One region of the Serratia sp. K1WW1 genome, then DNA from elsewhere that is predicted to be linked to it. Evidence: riboswitches for the same ligand, from Rfam matches in the RefSeq annotation. Region 1 holds a riboswitch; the other holds the start of a gene.
The links. Region 1 has a riboswitch for manganese ahead of mntP (manganese efflux pump MntP). Riboswitches for the same ligand answer to the same signal wherever they lie in the genome.
Positions count from the first base shown of each region.

Region 2: it holds a riboswitch for manganese, as region 1 does, so the genes downstream of both, ACX9GU_RS13825 (sodium:calcium antiporter) here and mntP (manganese efflux pump MntP) in region 1, are expected to answer to the same signal.

Region 1 covers NZ_CM147697.1:2,423,489-2,430,961, forward strand. The annotation lists gene pgeF (peptidoglycan editing factor PgeF) at 1-148, opposite strand, end outside; gene rlmA (23S rRNA (guanine(745)-N(1))-methyltransferase) at 294-1,109, shown strand; gene mntP (manganese efflux pump MntP) at 1,497-2,063, opposite strand; yybP-ykoY riboswitch at 2,074-2,254, opposite strand; gene ACX9GU_RS10960 (DUF986 family protein) at 2,473-2,931, opposite strand; gene ACX9GU_RS10965 (PTS mannose transporter subunit IID) at 2,987-3,829, opposite strand; gene ACX9GU_RS10970 (PTS mannose/fructose/sorbose transporter subunit IIC) at 3,845-4,645, opposite strand; gene manX (PTS mannose transporter subunit IIAB) at 4,701-5,672, opposite strand; gene ACX9GU_RS10980 (TerC family protein) at 6,259-7,473, shown strand, end outside.
Region 2 covers NZ_CM147697.1:3,051,696-3,059,168, reverse strand. The annotation lists gene ACX9GU_RS13830 (heavy metal translocating P-type ATPase) at 4-2,559, opposite strand; gene ACX9GU_RS13825 (sodium:calcium antiporter) at 2,703-3,719, opposite strand; yybP-ykoY riboswitch at 3,882-3,978, opposite strand; gene ACX9GU_RS13820 (SWIM zinc finger family protein) at 4,012-6,066, opposite strand; gene ACX9GU_RS13815 (VWA domain-containing protein) at 6,063-7,187, opposite strand; gene ACX9GU_RS13810 (DUF5682 family protein) at 7,187-7,473, opposite strand, start outside.

The sequences.
Region 1 (7,473 bases):
TATCGACTATGCGAGTACCGTGTACCTGTTTTTTCTCAGGCAGCGTATTGCGAAAGGGCTGTAACGGCGTTGGCAGCAGGGCACCTTTATTGCCAAAGCCATGAGCGATGCCAGGAACGCCGCTGAGCAGCGGGGAATAGTCGGTCATAGAACGTCTTTGCCTGTGGCTGAGAGGAGATATCCAGTGTAGCCAGCTTTTGGATTACTTGGCTAGTGGCAGATGGGCATCCGCCTTGCATCGTACACCAGCCTTCTTTAGACTACCTGCGCCATCTCTCTTCGGGATCTCATCCATGTCTTATCAGTGCCCCCTGTGCTTCCAACCGCTTGATTTCGCAAACCAACAGTGGCGTTGCGAAAATAACCATCAATTCGACCGTGCCAAAGAAGGGTACGTCAACTTAATGCCGGTGCAACACAAGCGTTCTAAACAGCCGGGTGACAGTGCCGAGATGATGCAGGCCCGCCGCGCATTTCTTGACGGCGGCTACTACCAGCCGTTGCAACAGCGGGTGGCCGAGCTGTTAGCCAGCTCCTTGCCTATTGAGCCGCAGACACTGCTGGATATTGGCTGTGGTGAAGGCTATTACACGGCCGCCGTGGCGGCACGCTTGTCTCAGGAACGGACCGTAATGGTGTATGGCCTGGATGTTGCCAAGGTGGCTATCCGCTCGGCGGCCAAACGCTACCCGGCGGTCTCTTTCTGTGTGGCTTCCAGCCATCGCCTGCCGTTTGCTGACGCGTCGCTCGATGCTGTGTTACGTATCTATGCCCCCTGTAAAGCCGAGGAATTGGCGCGGGTAGTCAAGCCGGGTGGGGTGGTTGTGACAGTGTCACCGGGGCCTCGGCACCTTTATCAGCTAAAACAGCAGGTTTATCAGGAGGTTCAATTGCATGCGGAGCATGATGAGCAGCTTGAGGGCTTTAGCTGTGAATTGGCCGAGCCATTGGCGTATCCGATGGCGCTGCCGGGTGAGCAGGCTGCCAATCTGTTGCAGATGACGCCGTTTGCCTGGCGCGCTTCACCGGAGGTGCAGCAAGGTTTGCTCGACATGGCCACCTTTGCCTGCGAGACGGATTTCGCCATCCGCTTGTACCGCCGGGGCTGAGTGGCATCAATGTTAACCTTCCCCTCACCCCAACCCTCTCCCACAGGGAGAGGGAGCTGATAGCCCCTGCTTTTTTGGAGGTAAAGAGATCACCTGAGCAACTCGAACACCCATCTTATCCAAGGTGAGGGAGCTGCCTGGAGTAGGTAATTGGCCCGTGTAGCTTCGGAAAGTAGGGAGTAAAAGCAAGAAAGTTAAGGTATTACGCCGAAAGATCAACGAACTCGATCGGCTCTTTGGGGAGAGGTAATTGGCCCGTGTAGCTTCGGAAACTAGGGTGTAAAAGCAAGAAAGTTGGGATATTACGCAGAAAGATCAACGAACTCGATCGGTTCCCTCTCCTTGGGGAGAGGGTTAGGGTGAGGGAGTCTTCTTCGCAGCCAAGGATTAAGCCAGGTAGCCCAAGTGTTCCAGCAGGATATTAAAGCCAATCCCGATCAGCACCACGCCGCCAAGAATTTCTGCGCGCTTGCCCAGCAGCGGGCCGATAAACCGGCCAACCATCATCCCCAGCGTCGCCATGATCATGGTTGCCATACCTATCGCCATCGCGGTATGCAGGATATTAACCTGCAGGAATGCCAGGCCCACACCGATGGCCATCGCATCCAGACTGGTGGCAATGGCCGTAGCGACCAGCACCCAGAAGCCATGACGATTGACTTTCTCTTCTTCCGGCTTGTTTTTCACCCCTTCAACGATCATGCGTGCGCCAAGGATAAACAGCAGGCTAAAGGCGACCCAGTGGTCCCACTCCATGATGTATTGGCTGGCAAACAGCCCGATACCCCAGCCGATAAGCGGGGTAATGGCTTCAATGATGCCAAAGATCAGACCGGTACGGATAGCTTCGCGAAAACGCGGTTGATGCAGAGTGGCACCTTTGCCGATCGACGCGGCAAACGCGTCCATAGACATGCCAAAAGCCAGGATAAGAGTTGCGGAAAGGTTCATTGAAATAGTCTCGGCCGGGTGGCTCCATATACACGTAACCCACCCCCAACCATACGACGGAGTTACGTGCCTATGGTCTCGCCAACCTACCTGGCTGCCCGCACCACGTTTCGCTGACGAAACGAGTATGTTGATACGGGCGTTTCTGGTTATGACTCCCCAGAAACCGGCTACTCCCCAATGACGGCGCAACCATACCATAATATTTTTGCTGCGGACAACGTTTAATTTCACCGGGGTATTGGGTGAAATTGAGACTTATTTTCATTAGCGTGTTTGTTGAGGGAAGTAATGGCGATAGTTGCATCAATGGTGTGGAAATAATAAGCAGAAAAAACACCAGCCATGCTGATTAATTACCCAAACAAAGCACTGTTAATTAATCAGTATGGGGAGGGTGGTTTTTAACTCATTTATTTTCAAGGAAAAAATGATAGATTTTTTCCAGGTCATCCAAGTGCGTCACCTGGATTAATAACCGGCGCTGTTCTAAGTCGATAACCAGAATGCCGTCTTCGGATAAATTCATGGCTTTGATGCGTCGATAGTCAATAAACGCATTTGCATAGAAGAAGCCCGTAGTTTTAAACAACATTTTGGGCTTGCGGATATAGGAGATATATACCGCCATCAACGCCAGGGAAATTAGCAGGTAGGTAGTTATCGGCGCTCCCTGCTCGACCAGGTTGCGGTAGATCAGGATGGCGATCAGACCGACGAAGATCAGGCAGTCCAGGCGGTTACCCCGCTTGAGCTGCACCTTTAACAGCGTTTTTCCTTTCAGCAGGTTCATGCCGAACTCGTCATACAGCGCATACGCCAGCATCAGCAGAATAAAAATCAGTATTACGCCATCGGTCAGCGACATCTCACCACTCCATAAATAAAAAAACCGGGGGTTGCCCCCCGGCCATCAATTGCTATTACAGACCTAACAGACCAATCCAGTAACCGAAGATACCGATGGCGAAGAAGCCGATAATGATCCACAGCGCGTTGACCTTCTTGCGCAGTAGCCACATACAGCCGAAGGTCAGCAGTAGCGGTACCAAGCCAGGCATCAACTGGTCAAGGATGGTTTGTACCGTGGTGACGTGGGTTTGCCCGGTCTGGTCGGTAATTTTTGACACCACCAGCGGGATATTCACGTGCGTCCACTTGTTAACCAGGGCCCCCATGACAAACAGGCCGAGGATGGACGCCCCTTCCGTCAGTTTTTGCAGGAAACCACCGCCCATATCGCTAACGATATCGACCCCTTTTTGATAACCGTAGGCGACACCGTAGTAACGAACCAACAGGCGTACCAGGTTAAACATCACGAAGAACAACAGCGGGCCGAGCAGGCTGCCACTCATGGCAATACCGGCACCCAATGCGGCAAATACCGGGCGAACGGTACCCCAGAATATCGGGTCACCGACGCCGGCCAGTGGCCCCATCAAACCTACTTTGATGCCGTTGATGGCCGCATCGTCGATCGGTGCGCCGTTGGCACGCTGTTCTTCCATCGCCATGGTAACGCCAAGTATTGGCGCTGCGACGAACGGTTGCGTATTGAAGAACTCAAGATGGCGTTTGATTGCCTGCTTGCGTTCGTCGTTGTTGTCCGGATACAGGCGACGGATCACCGGTACCATGGAGAAACAAAAACCTAGCGCCTGCATACGTTCGAAGTTCCATGAACCCTGGAACAGGTTGGAGCGTACGAATACGCCTCGAATATCGGCAGGTGTCAGTTTCTTTTGAGTCGTTGTATCAACCATTTCTTTCACCTATTCCTAGTCCAATTCGTTATCGAGGTCGTTGGCACCGGCAGGGTTGGCCTGAACCACCTGAGACTTGTTGTATTTAGGGCTGAGCTGGATGTAGAGCACCGCCATCACCACACCGATCACACCGAGTGCGACCAGGTTAAAGTTGGTGAAGGCTGCGGTAACGAAGCCCAGGTAGAAGAATGGCATCAGATAACCGGCACGCATCATGTTGATGACCATCGCGTAACCGACTACCACGATCATGCCACCGGCGATGTTTAGACCGCCTGTGACCACTTCCGGAATTGAGTTAAGCAGGGCATGGACGCCAGCTGTGCCGACAGAGACCGCCACGATCACCGCAGGAATAGCGACACGCATTGCCTGAACCAACAGGGCCGCGATGTGGATCACGGTAATACCGTTCAGGTTACCCCGTTCTGCCGCTTTGTCCGCCGCATGCTGGAAGGCCACGGTGATGGTACGTACGATAATGGTCAGTACCTGGCCTGCTGCTGCCAGTGGGATCGCCAGGGCAATACCGGCACCGATGTTTTGCCCACCGGCGATAACCAGAATGGTGGAAATAATCGACGCTAACGCCGCATCGGGTGCAACCGCAGCCCCGATGTTCATCCAACCCAGTGCGATCATTTCCAGCGTACCGCCGATGATGATACCGGTTTTGATGTCACCGAGAACGAAGCCAATCAGCGTACAGGCCACTAACGGGCGGTGGAATTGAAACTCATCCAGGACGGAACCCATCCCGGCGATACAGGCAACGATAAATATCAGTACAATCTGAAGAGTGGTGATCTCCATTGCACTTCTCCTATATGACCAAACAGCTCTGAGTAAAAAATTAACGACGTTGTCGTTAATTGAGTTTGTTAATCAGGTCCATCATTTTTAGCTGACTGTCGGAAGAGACCTTACGGACTTCAAGTTCAATCCCGCGTTCGTTTAACTTCTTAAACGCCTCGATGTCTTTCTCATCGACGGACACCGCGTTATTCACCTGGGTTTTGCCCTGGCGGAACGCCATACCACCGATATTCACCGATGTGATATTCACCCCTTCCTCAACCAGACGCCAAACGTCGGTTGGGTTGGTGAACAGCAGCATCACGCGCTCACCCGCATATTTCGGGTTGTTCCAGACGCGGATCGCCTTTGCCACGTCAACAACGTGAGCGGTAACGCCTGGGGGAGCAACCTGAGTCAGCAAGGTTTTACGGACGTGGTCGGCGGCCACTTCATCACTGACTACGATGATGCGGCTGACGTTGGTCTCTTTGGTCCAGCGGGTAGCAACCTGGCCGTGGATCAGACGATCGTCAATACGCGCCAGGCAGATTTTCATATGGTCATTGGGGCCGAGAGGCGCTTGGGGCGCAGCGGCTTTTGGAGCAGGGGCACTTTGTGGCGCGACGGGCTTAACACTCTCTTCCACCGGTTTCTTCAGCGCTTTCACGCCTTCACGGCCGGTTTCCAACGCCAGCGCGACCAGTTCGTCAAAGCTTGGGTTGTCATCACGGGCCATGAATGTTTCCACCAGCATGGGAATGTTAACCCCGGTGATAACCTCATAGTGTGGTTTGTCTACTGCGATACGGCTGGCCGCGTTAAACGGGCTGCCGCCCCAGGTATCAACCAGAAACAGGACGCCATCGCTGGTATCGAGCTCACTGATTTTCCCATTGTATTTCTCAATTAACGTTTCAGCATTCTCACCGGGAACGAAATCTATGTAGGCGACGTTGGCTTGCTCACCCAATAGCATTTCTGCTGTTTTCAGCAGTTGTTCCGCTGCAGTCCCGTGTGTGCCGATGATAATAGCTATTGCCACTCGCTACCTCCTCGTTGAACTTAAGGCACGGATCGTGTCTTGACTCATCACCATCCTGGCAGTCACTTCCGCGGTTCAGATACGTTGGTTCAAATACATTATGGTAGAAAAAAAGAAACTCACACTTAACATTTATCACGCAGTTTCAAAAACCTGTGGCCGTTAATTCCCGTTAACGCCATTTATTTTAGTGCGTGAAAAAATAAATTTTGTGACATTGCTCTGCTATTAGTGGATCGATTAAGCCGAATAGTTAGTTTGCGGAATTAAACAGCAAAGCTGTTACAAAATGAGACGCAAACTGAACAAAGCCACTTTTCTGGCGAAAAATTTCCTGTTAGAGTGCATTCTTCTTTCATAACCAAGGAGTGAAGGGCCTCAGCCCTCCCTATGGACTGTCACCGAAGTTACTGTTTTAAAAGGTTTCACCCGCCACCTGTTGGCGCCACAACGTTCGCTCGGCCTTATGGCTGCTTCCTGTTAGTGTCATCCTGTTTTCTCTCTTTCATCGCCAACGCCACGTCTGCGTTTGCCTCCCTACGTCTGAGCACAGCTCTGCCAACCTGTCTTTCTTCTGGAGTCTGATATGGAAATATTAATGGACCCCTCGATTTGGGCCGGGTTATTGACCCTGGTGGTCTTGGAAATCGTGCTGGGTATCGACAACCTGGTATTCATCGCCATTCTTGCCGACAAACTACCGCCCAGGCAGCGTGATAAAGCGCGCATTATCGGCCTTTCATTAGCCTTGGTGATGCGTCTTGGGTTGCTGTCGGTGATTTCGTGGATGGTGACGCTGACCAAACCGCTGTTCAGCGTGGGGGAGTTCGCTTTCTCTGGCCGCGACCTGATCCTGCTGTTTGGTGGGGTATTCCTGTTGTTCAAAGCCACGATGGAGTTGCATGAACGGCTGGAGGGCAGCACTCATCAGGAAGGTGCCAACCGTGGCTACGCCAAATTCTGGGCGGTGGTGGTGCAGATTGTCATCCTTGATGCGGTGTTCTCGCTCGACGCGGTGATCACGGCGGTGGGGATGGTCAACGATCTGCCGGTCATGATGGCAGCGGTAGTGATTGCGATGGCGGTGATGTTGCTGGCCTCGAAACCTTTGACCAACTTCGTGAACGCCCATCCGACCATCGTGGTGCTCTGTTTGAGCTTCCTGCTGATGATCGGCCTGAGCCTGATTGCTGAAGGCCTTGGCGTGCACATTCCGAAAGGCTATCTGTATGCGGCGATTGGCTTCTCGATCCTGATCGAGATGTTTAACCAGATTGCACGGCGCAACTTCATCAAGCACGAGTCTCGTCGCCCGATGCGCGAACGCACGGCTGAAGCGATTATGCGCCTGATGGGGCAACAGCGTACCCAGCAGCAGGTGGATGAAGACAGCCTGCATAAGGTGAAAGAAACCTTTGCGCAGGAGGAACGCTATATGATCAGCGGCGTGCTGACGTTGGCCTCCCGTACCTTGCGCAGCGTAATGACGCCGCGCACCGAGATTTCGTGGGTAGATTGCGAACGCTCCCGCGACGAGGTGCGCGAACAGTTGCTGGATACCCCGCACAGCCTGTTCCCGGTTTGCCGCTATGAGCTGGATGAGTTTATCGGCGTGGTGCGTGCCAAGGATCTGCTGGTCGCGTTGGATCAGGGCGTGGATATCGCCGAGTTTGCCGCTCGTACTCCACCGATCGTGGTGCCGGAAACCATGGATGTGATCAAGCTGTTGGCGGTATTGCGCCGGGCCAAGGGCCGCCTGGTGATGGTGACCAATGAGTTTGGCGTGGTGCAGGGGCTGGTC
Region 2 (7,473 bases), 630 kb from region 1:
CGGTCATTTACTTGCAATAACGGGGATAATCTCCGCCCCGCTTTCCGCCGTCCCGCTAGAAGCCTCAACCGTCATCGGAGCCTGGAAGCGCTTAAGCCGCAGCGCGTTGCCGAGTACAAAGACGCTGGAGAGCGCCATCGCCGCCGCCGCGAAGATCGGCGAAAGCAAAGTACCGTTCAACGGATAAAGCGCGCCCGCCGCCACCGGGATCAGCACCGCGTTGTAGGCAAAAGCCCAGAACAGGTTCTGTTTGATGTTGCGGATCGTCGCCTGGCTAAGCGCGATAGCGTTCGGCACTCCGCGCAGGTCGCCAGACATCAGCACCACATCGGCCGCCTCGATAGCCACATCCGTACCGGTACCGATAGCCAGCCCAACGTCCGCTTCCGCCAACGCCGGCGCGTCGTTGATGCCGTCCCCCACAAAGGCCACTCGCGCTCCATTGACCCGGAACTTTTTCAGCGCTGCAACCTTGCCGTCGGGCAACACCTCTGCCGCAACTTCATCAATACCCAGCTGTTTGGCGATCGCCGCCGCCGTTGCCGCATTATCTCCGGTAATCATCGCCACTTTGAGGCCCAACGCGTGCAGCGCCTTAATAGCCTCTGGCGTGGTTTCCTTGATCGGATCGGCAACCGCAATCACCGCCGCCAAGCGACCATCGATAGCGGCATAGAGCGGGCTCTTACCCTGTTCACCCAGGCGCTGGGCGGCAGATTTGAAGCTCGCTACATCAAGACCAAGCTGCGTCATGAACCGATCTGCACCAACTGAAACCACCCTGCCATCTACCTTGGCCGTTACGCCAAAGCCCGGCACGGAGTCGAAGCCTTCAACGGGGGCCAGCGTGATGCCTTGCTGTTTGGCGGCCAGCACAATCGCTTCGGCGATCGGGTGCTCAGAGCGGGTTTCGACCGCCGCAACCAGAGCCAGCACTTCGCTGTACTCAAAACCCTTGGCGGGAACCAGATCGGTGAGTTCTGGGCGTCCTTTGGTCAAGGTGCCGGTCTTGTCGAGGGCGATAACGCTCACGTCACGCAGCGCCTGCAAGGCTTCCCCTTTACGGAACAACACGCCAAGTTCAGCAGCACGCCCGGTACCGACCATAATTGACGTCGGCGTGGCCAGCCCCATGGCACATGGGCAAGCGATAATCAGCACCGCAACCGCATTCACCAACGCAAAGGTCAGCGCCGGTTCCGGGCCAAAGATCAGCCAAACCAGGAAGGTCAGCACGGCGGCGGCCATCACTGCCGGTACGAACCACATGGTCACCTTATCGACCAGCGCCTGGATCGGCAGCTTGGAGCCCTGCGCTTCCTCAACCAGACGGATGATTTGCGCCAGCACCGTATTGGCCCCGACCTTGGTGACGCGGAAGCTGAAAGCACCGGTCTTGTTGATGGTGCCACCCACAACGGCAGCGCCTACGCCCTTCGATACGGGCAACGGTTCGCCGGTGATCATGCTCTCATCCACATAAGATGCCCCCTCAACGACCTCGCCATCGACTGGGATCTTCTCCCCTGGACGCACGAACACCACGTCACCGGTGGTCACCTGATCGAGCGGGATCTCAACGGTATCGCCGTTACGTTCAACGCGCGCCGTCTTGGCCTGAAGCCCGACCAGCCGTTTGATGGCCTGCGACGTTCGCCCCTTGGCACGAGCCTCCAACGTGCGCCCAAGCAGGATCAAGGTCACGATGACCGCGGCGGCTTCGAAGTAGACGTTAGCGGTTCCCTGCGGCAGCACCTCGGGAATGAAAGTCGCCACCACCGAATAGCCGTAGGCCGCTGCCGTACCTACCGACACCAGTGAGTTCATATCGGGAGCCCCGCGCAACAACGCCGGGATACCTTTGCGGAAAAAGCGCAGGCCCGGGCCGAACAGCACCAGGGTGGCGAGTACAAACTGTATATACCAGCTCGCCTGTTCACCCAAAACGCCCTGCACCCAATGGTGCATCGGGGGAATAAGGTGTGAGCCCATCTCAAGGATAAAGACCGGCAAAGTGAGAATGCCCGCAATCAGCAAAGAGCGGCGTAAGCCGCGCGCTTCATTCTCGCGGCGTTCGGTATCCTGATCGTTTACATTCGCCGTTTCGGCAGACAACCGACGGGCCTTGTAACCCGCCTGCACAACCGCCGCTTCAAGATCAGCGGTGGAGACAACCCCGGCGAGGTGCCGTACCCGCGCACGCTCGGTCGCCAGGTTGACGCTGGCTGAGAGGACGCCTGGAAGTTGTGTTAGCGCTTTTTCAACCCGGCCGACGCAGGATGCGCAGGTCATCTCTTCGATCGCCAGCTCGGTAGTCTCTTCACGGACGGCGTAGCCGGCGCTCTCGATGGCACTAACGGCCGCTTGTGGATCGGCCACGCCGCTAAAGGTGACATCTGCCCGCTCGGTGGCAAGATTGACCGTGGCCGTTTGCACGCCGGGAACGGCTTTTAGTGCGCGTTCGACACGGCCAACGCACGATGCACAGGTCATTCCTTCGACCGGCAGGCTCAGACGAGCCGCTTGATTGGAACCTGATGGGACGGAAGCGGAAGCCATGGTTCTACTCCTGGGAAGTATCGGTAACAAAAGCTTAAACCTTCCCACCAGGGGAAGGTCAAGGCCTGTTAGCAATCAGTTCTGTGGGGGAGTGAGTAGGGTTATCGCTTTGACCTACATCGGATTGCAGGGACGGTAATTATTTAGCCGCTAAATGAGATTGAGGCGATAATATAAGCGAAATAGAAAGCCCCATTAATAAATAACATCCACACTTTCAGCTTTTTGTTTCTGGCATTGATCCATAGCCAATATGCCGATGAAAGCGTAATAAACACCCCAATCAACACTTCATGCCGGGGTTGCCATGGCGTCAATAATATCCCGATGGCGGGTAATATGGTGCCTTGGAAAACCATTGCGCCGGTAATATTGCCTAATGCCAGAGTATCCTTCCCTTTGCGTATCCATAGAATGCTGTTCACCTTCTCTGGCAATTCGGTAGCGATAGGAATGATAATCAATGACAGCAGCAACACCGAGATGCCAAGCTTTTCCGATACTGCGGCCACACCGTCTATAAAACCTAAAGCCCCCGCCACCAATACGCCCAAACCCATTATGGTTTGCAGGATGATGGTAAATAGCGTGGTGGGCAACCCCACTCGGGATAAGAACATGACGTTATCTGCCGCGGTTCCATTGCCTTCAGCCACTAATTTTTTCGACGCGTGTAAGGTTTTTACAATATAGGTGACATAAAGCAAGACTAACAAAACGCTGACGCCCATTCTGGCGATCTTCATCTCCACAGGAATGAACAAGGCGATTGCGGCTAACACAAAAGCCAGCAGGAAGTAATGCGTATCCCGTATAAACCCGGTGGGCTCTGGGGTGATAGACCCGTTAATGCCCCGCCGTCTTACCACGGCCAGCGCCATCAAAAAGATCGACAGCGTAGACAGCATCAGCGGCGCGCCCAATATCGCCCCCACGCCAATCTCTTCGTTAACATTAGCCGCCGACGTGCCGGCAACCAGAGCCAAAATGGGTACCATGGTTTCCGGTAAGGCGGTGCCAATAGCGGCAAAAAGCGAACCGGTTACCCCTTCAGAGATCTTCAACCTTTCGCCAAGGTGTTCCAGGGCATTGGTGAAAATTTCAGAGGCAATCAATATGATGATTAAGGATATCGCGAGCTGGAAAAATGACAGCGTCATCCTTTAGCCCTCAATTCGTAAGGCTTTTGGGCAGTTTTTTGGCCGAGGCTATGTGAAATTAAAGCAGAAAAAAGGGTCATTATGGAAATACCGACTGGACGTTGCAAACCATGGTGTAATATTCCTCGTCCAATCCAAAAGAAATATTACCCCTATGGTCTCGCCAATCTGATCGACGGATGTGCCACAGCAACTTGCTGAGTATGTTGACACATCCTCCTTCATGATGAAGGAAGGCTACTCCCCAAATGAGTGGGGCAAGCTTAGTCGAACTGTCATGGCGCTGTCAAAGTCAATTACTCTGCCTGTCTTTCACCAGGCGCAGCGTTTGATAAATCATCATCAACCGCTGGACTAATTCTGTGTGGTTATTGGAGCGAATACGCTCGGGTAACTCGTTTAACCATGCAGACAACTGCACCAGGCCATGACCATTTAGCGCCTCGGCCAACATTTCCACCCGTTCAATTCCACGCCCCCCTTGATGCCGGATCCCCTGCTGTAACCACTGAGCCAGCAACGTTTCGGTGTCTGCCAACGCTTGCTGCATACCTGAACGCTGTTGCAGATCGGCCTGGCGCTCCATCGGGAAAGGTTCAGCCTCATCGGCACACAGCGAGAATATCTGGGTGTCACTGGCTACGGCCAACGGCTCGATAAACAGCTTGCCTGACTCGATCTTCACCCTGCCTGAAATCAACCGTGGCGGGGTTGCTGGCGTGAGCATTGCCCTGGCCAATACCTCGATAGCCTGAGGGGCGGCACTATCGTAATCTAGTGACACTGTCACAAAATTATCATCACGATCCTCTCCGCTTAAGATATCAATCTGCAAGCACTGTAATGCCGGGTCCCAGCACCAGTCGAGCACTTCGCTAACCGGTAAGATATGCAACTGTTCGATCGGCTGTCTGGGGCGTACAAAGTCCGGCAATGCCAGCTGGAGATGACGTTTCAACGCTGCCGCATCAGGCTGCCTGAGCGGTTCCCCCAACAGCTCCCACGCACGGGCAGAGAGCGGCAACACGCTGGTATATTGCTTACCGCTGGCAATGTCTAACGCCCCGTTTGCCCGGCGCTTGGCGGCATTGGTGATCACCTGGCAGGCCGCCAGTTTTTTTACCGGGTGGCCGGCAATCCTGCGGCTGCCTATCGGCGTCGCCACGTCTTGTGGATCGCTATTTTTAGGCCACTGACGTTCAATGACCATCAGCGCTTGGGAGTCCGGGTCGGTGTAGATCAGATCCACCCCTTCCTGCTGCTCGTCGGCCCAATAACGCGCGCCGAGTGATACCAGTTTCAGATGTTCCAGTTGGATCTCACCTTTGACGCCCAGGCCAAGAATTTCAGCCGCAGGAAGGCGTGGTAAGTTCTGCTGCTGCGCCTGTTGATCCATGCACCTGGCCGCGACTAACCGGGCCGAAAGCCCGCTGATGCGCTGCAAAAATTCGACCGGATGATAGCGGCTTGAACGATTATGCTGATCGGCCATCTCTTGCTGAATATCCGCCAGGCTTTCGCTAACCCAGCGCCACTGAAGCTGCTGGGCATGGCGACTCACTTCCGCCATCAGCGGTTTGATGGCCGTCTCTGGCTGGCTGCTGCCGTCCGACCACAGTTTGAGCAGCAATTTATCCAATGACGTTTGTAATAGCACCGCTTCTGACTGGTCGAATAAGGCGTTTGCCTGCGCCTGTTCACCGTCGGGCAAACGGATTTGCAGCGTTAACTGCTCAAAGTCTGGCTGGCTGATCTCGGCCTGTTCAAAACCCCAGACCGCCATCACAATATGTTCGCAAATCGTCTCTTGAATACAGTCACAGCGTGCATGGGCCAGGCTGTTGCGGGAGAAAAATCGCACGTCACACATCGGTAAACGCGCAGAAGGAGTCGCTTGCGCCCCGCTGCCTTTGCTCAATTGCACCACTATGCTGCCCTGGATCAGCTTTTTAGCCCGGCTAATGACCGAGAGCGGGACATCACTAAGCTGTTCACTAAATCTGACCGGTGACCAACCCGGTGCAGGTTCTTGCGGCTGAGCATCGTCAGCTTCTGGGGGCACTCCAGTAGCATGTAACGCCTGATAGGCCAGGACCAGCGTGACCCGATGGCGGCAGATGCTGCTGGCCGGGCAGCTACAGGTCGCATCCCGCAAGGTTTTGCCAGGCGGAAAAGTGACTTGGTTACCGTCGCCGAACTTGGCCTCAATACAGCCGTCGTCACGCTCTGTCAGTTCAGGCAGTTTTCCTTCGGCGACCTCTTTCTGCGCGCGCTTGACGAAGCCCGCGTTGCTTAACACCATCAGGGCTTCCGGCGTGAGTTCGAGTAAATCGGAACGTTTAGTCATCCTTGTACCTTTTCAGCCAGCCAGGCCGCCAGTTCGCCGGGCGTCATGGCGCCAATCTGCGCGCCGACCGCGACCAGTCGGTTAGCCATATCACGATCGTATTGTGGGTTGGCCTGATGATCTAACGCTGCCAGCCCCAGCACTTTGGCTCCGGCCTGAATGCAGGTGCGCACCCGCCGTATCAGCTCGCTTTCGCTGCCGCCCTCAAAGAAATCGCTCAGCACCACCACGATCGTACGCTGGGGATTGGTGATGCAGGACTGGGCATAGCCCACCGCTTTGGCAATATCGGTGCCGCCACCTAGCTGCACCTTCATCAGTAGTTCGACCGGATCGCTGACGTCTGCGGTCAAGTCCACCACGGCGGTATCAAAGGCGACCAGCCGGGTTTGCATGCCCGGTAAATTCCACAGGCAGGCTGCCATCACTGCGGCATGGATCACAGAATCCACCATCGAGCCACTCTGGTCTACCAGCAGGATGATGTCCCAACGTTCACTATGGCGTTTAACGCGGCTCATAAACGCTGGGGTTTCGATAAACAGCTTGCCGTGCTGCGGACTCCAGCGGTGCAGGTTTTCGGCAACGGTGCGTTTAAAATCAAAGTTACGCGCCACCTTGACCTGCGAGGGACGGCGCCGGTCGCGGCTGCCGGAAAACGACTGACGTACGTCACGCGCCAGGCGTTCCATGATCCGCCGTACCACTTCCGCCACCAATCGGCGTGCGGCGGCCAACACCTGCGGGTTCATCAAGTGTTTGGTATGTAACACCGCTTTCAGTAACGCTTCCGAGGGTTCAATACGTTCCAGCACGTCAAGATTGGTGACCACATCGTCAATGCCGTAGCGCTCAACCGCGTCCACCTCCAGCCGTTCGATCACTTCTTTCGGGAACAGCTGATGAATTTCATTAATCCACTCAGGCGTAGTCAGGTTGGACTTACCCAGGCTGGCTCCGCGCTCACCGCGGGCCAAACGTTCCGGATCCCGGCCATACAGCCATTCCAGGGCGCTATCAACTGAGCGATAGTGATCGTCTAATTCACCCAGCGAGGCTTCGGCGGCTTCGCCTAACAGCAAGCGCCAACGCTGTAACTCTGGAGTTAATTGATTTGCCATTACACCAGCCCCCATTGGCCAAGGATTTCCAGTGCCCGCTTTTCGGCCTGTTGCATTGCAGCAATCTCTTGCGGCGTTGCGGCAGTAATTTCGCGATTTAACGACGAAACCGGCAAATGCCCCGCCTGATGCAGCTCAAGTATCTGGCGGGCAAACTCACCGCGCTCCCTTGGTGGCAGCCAGGCAAATGCCCCACGCATCGCGGGTAAGGCCAGCAGGAAGTCTTCGTCGTCCAGTGCGGTAACCAACTGGTTCAGGCCGTCAACAAAGGTTAAATCCTGGGTCA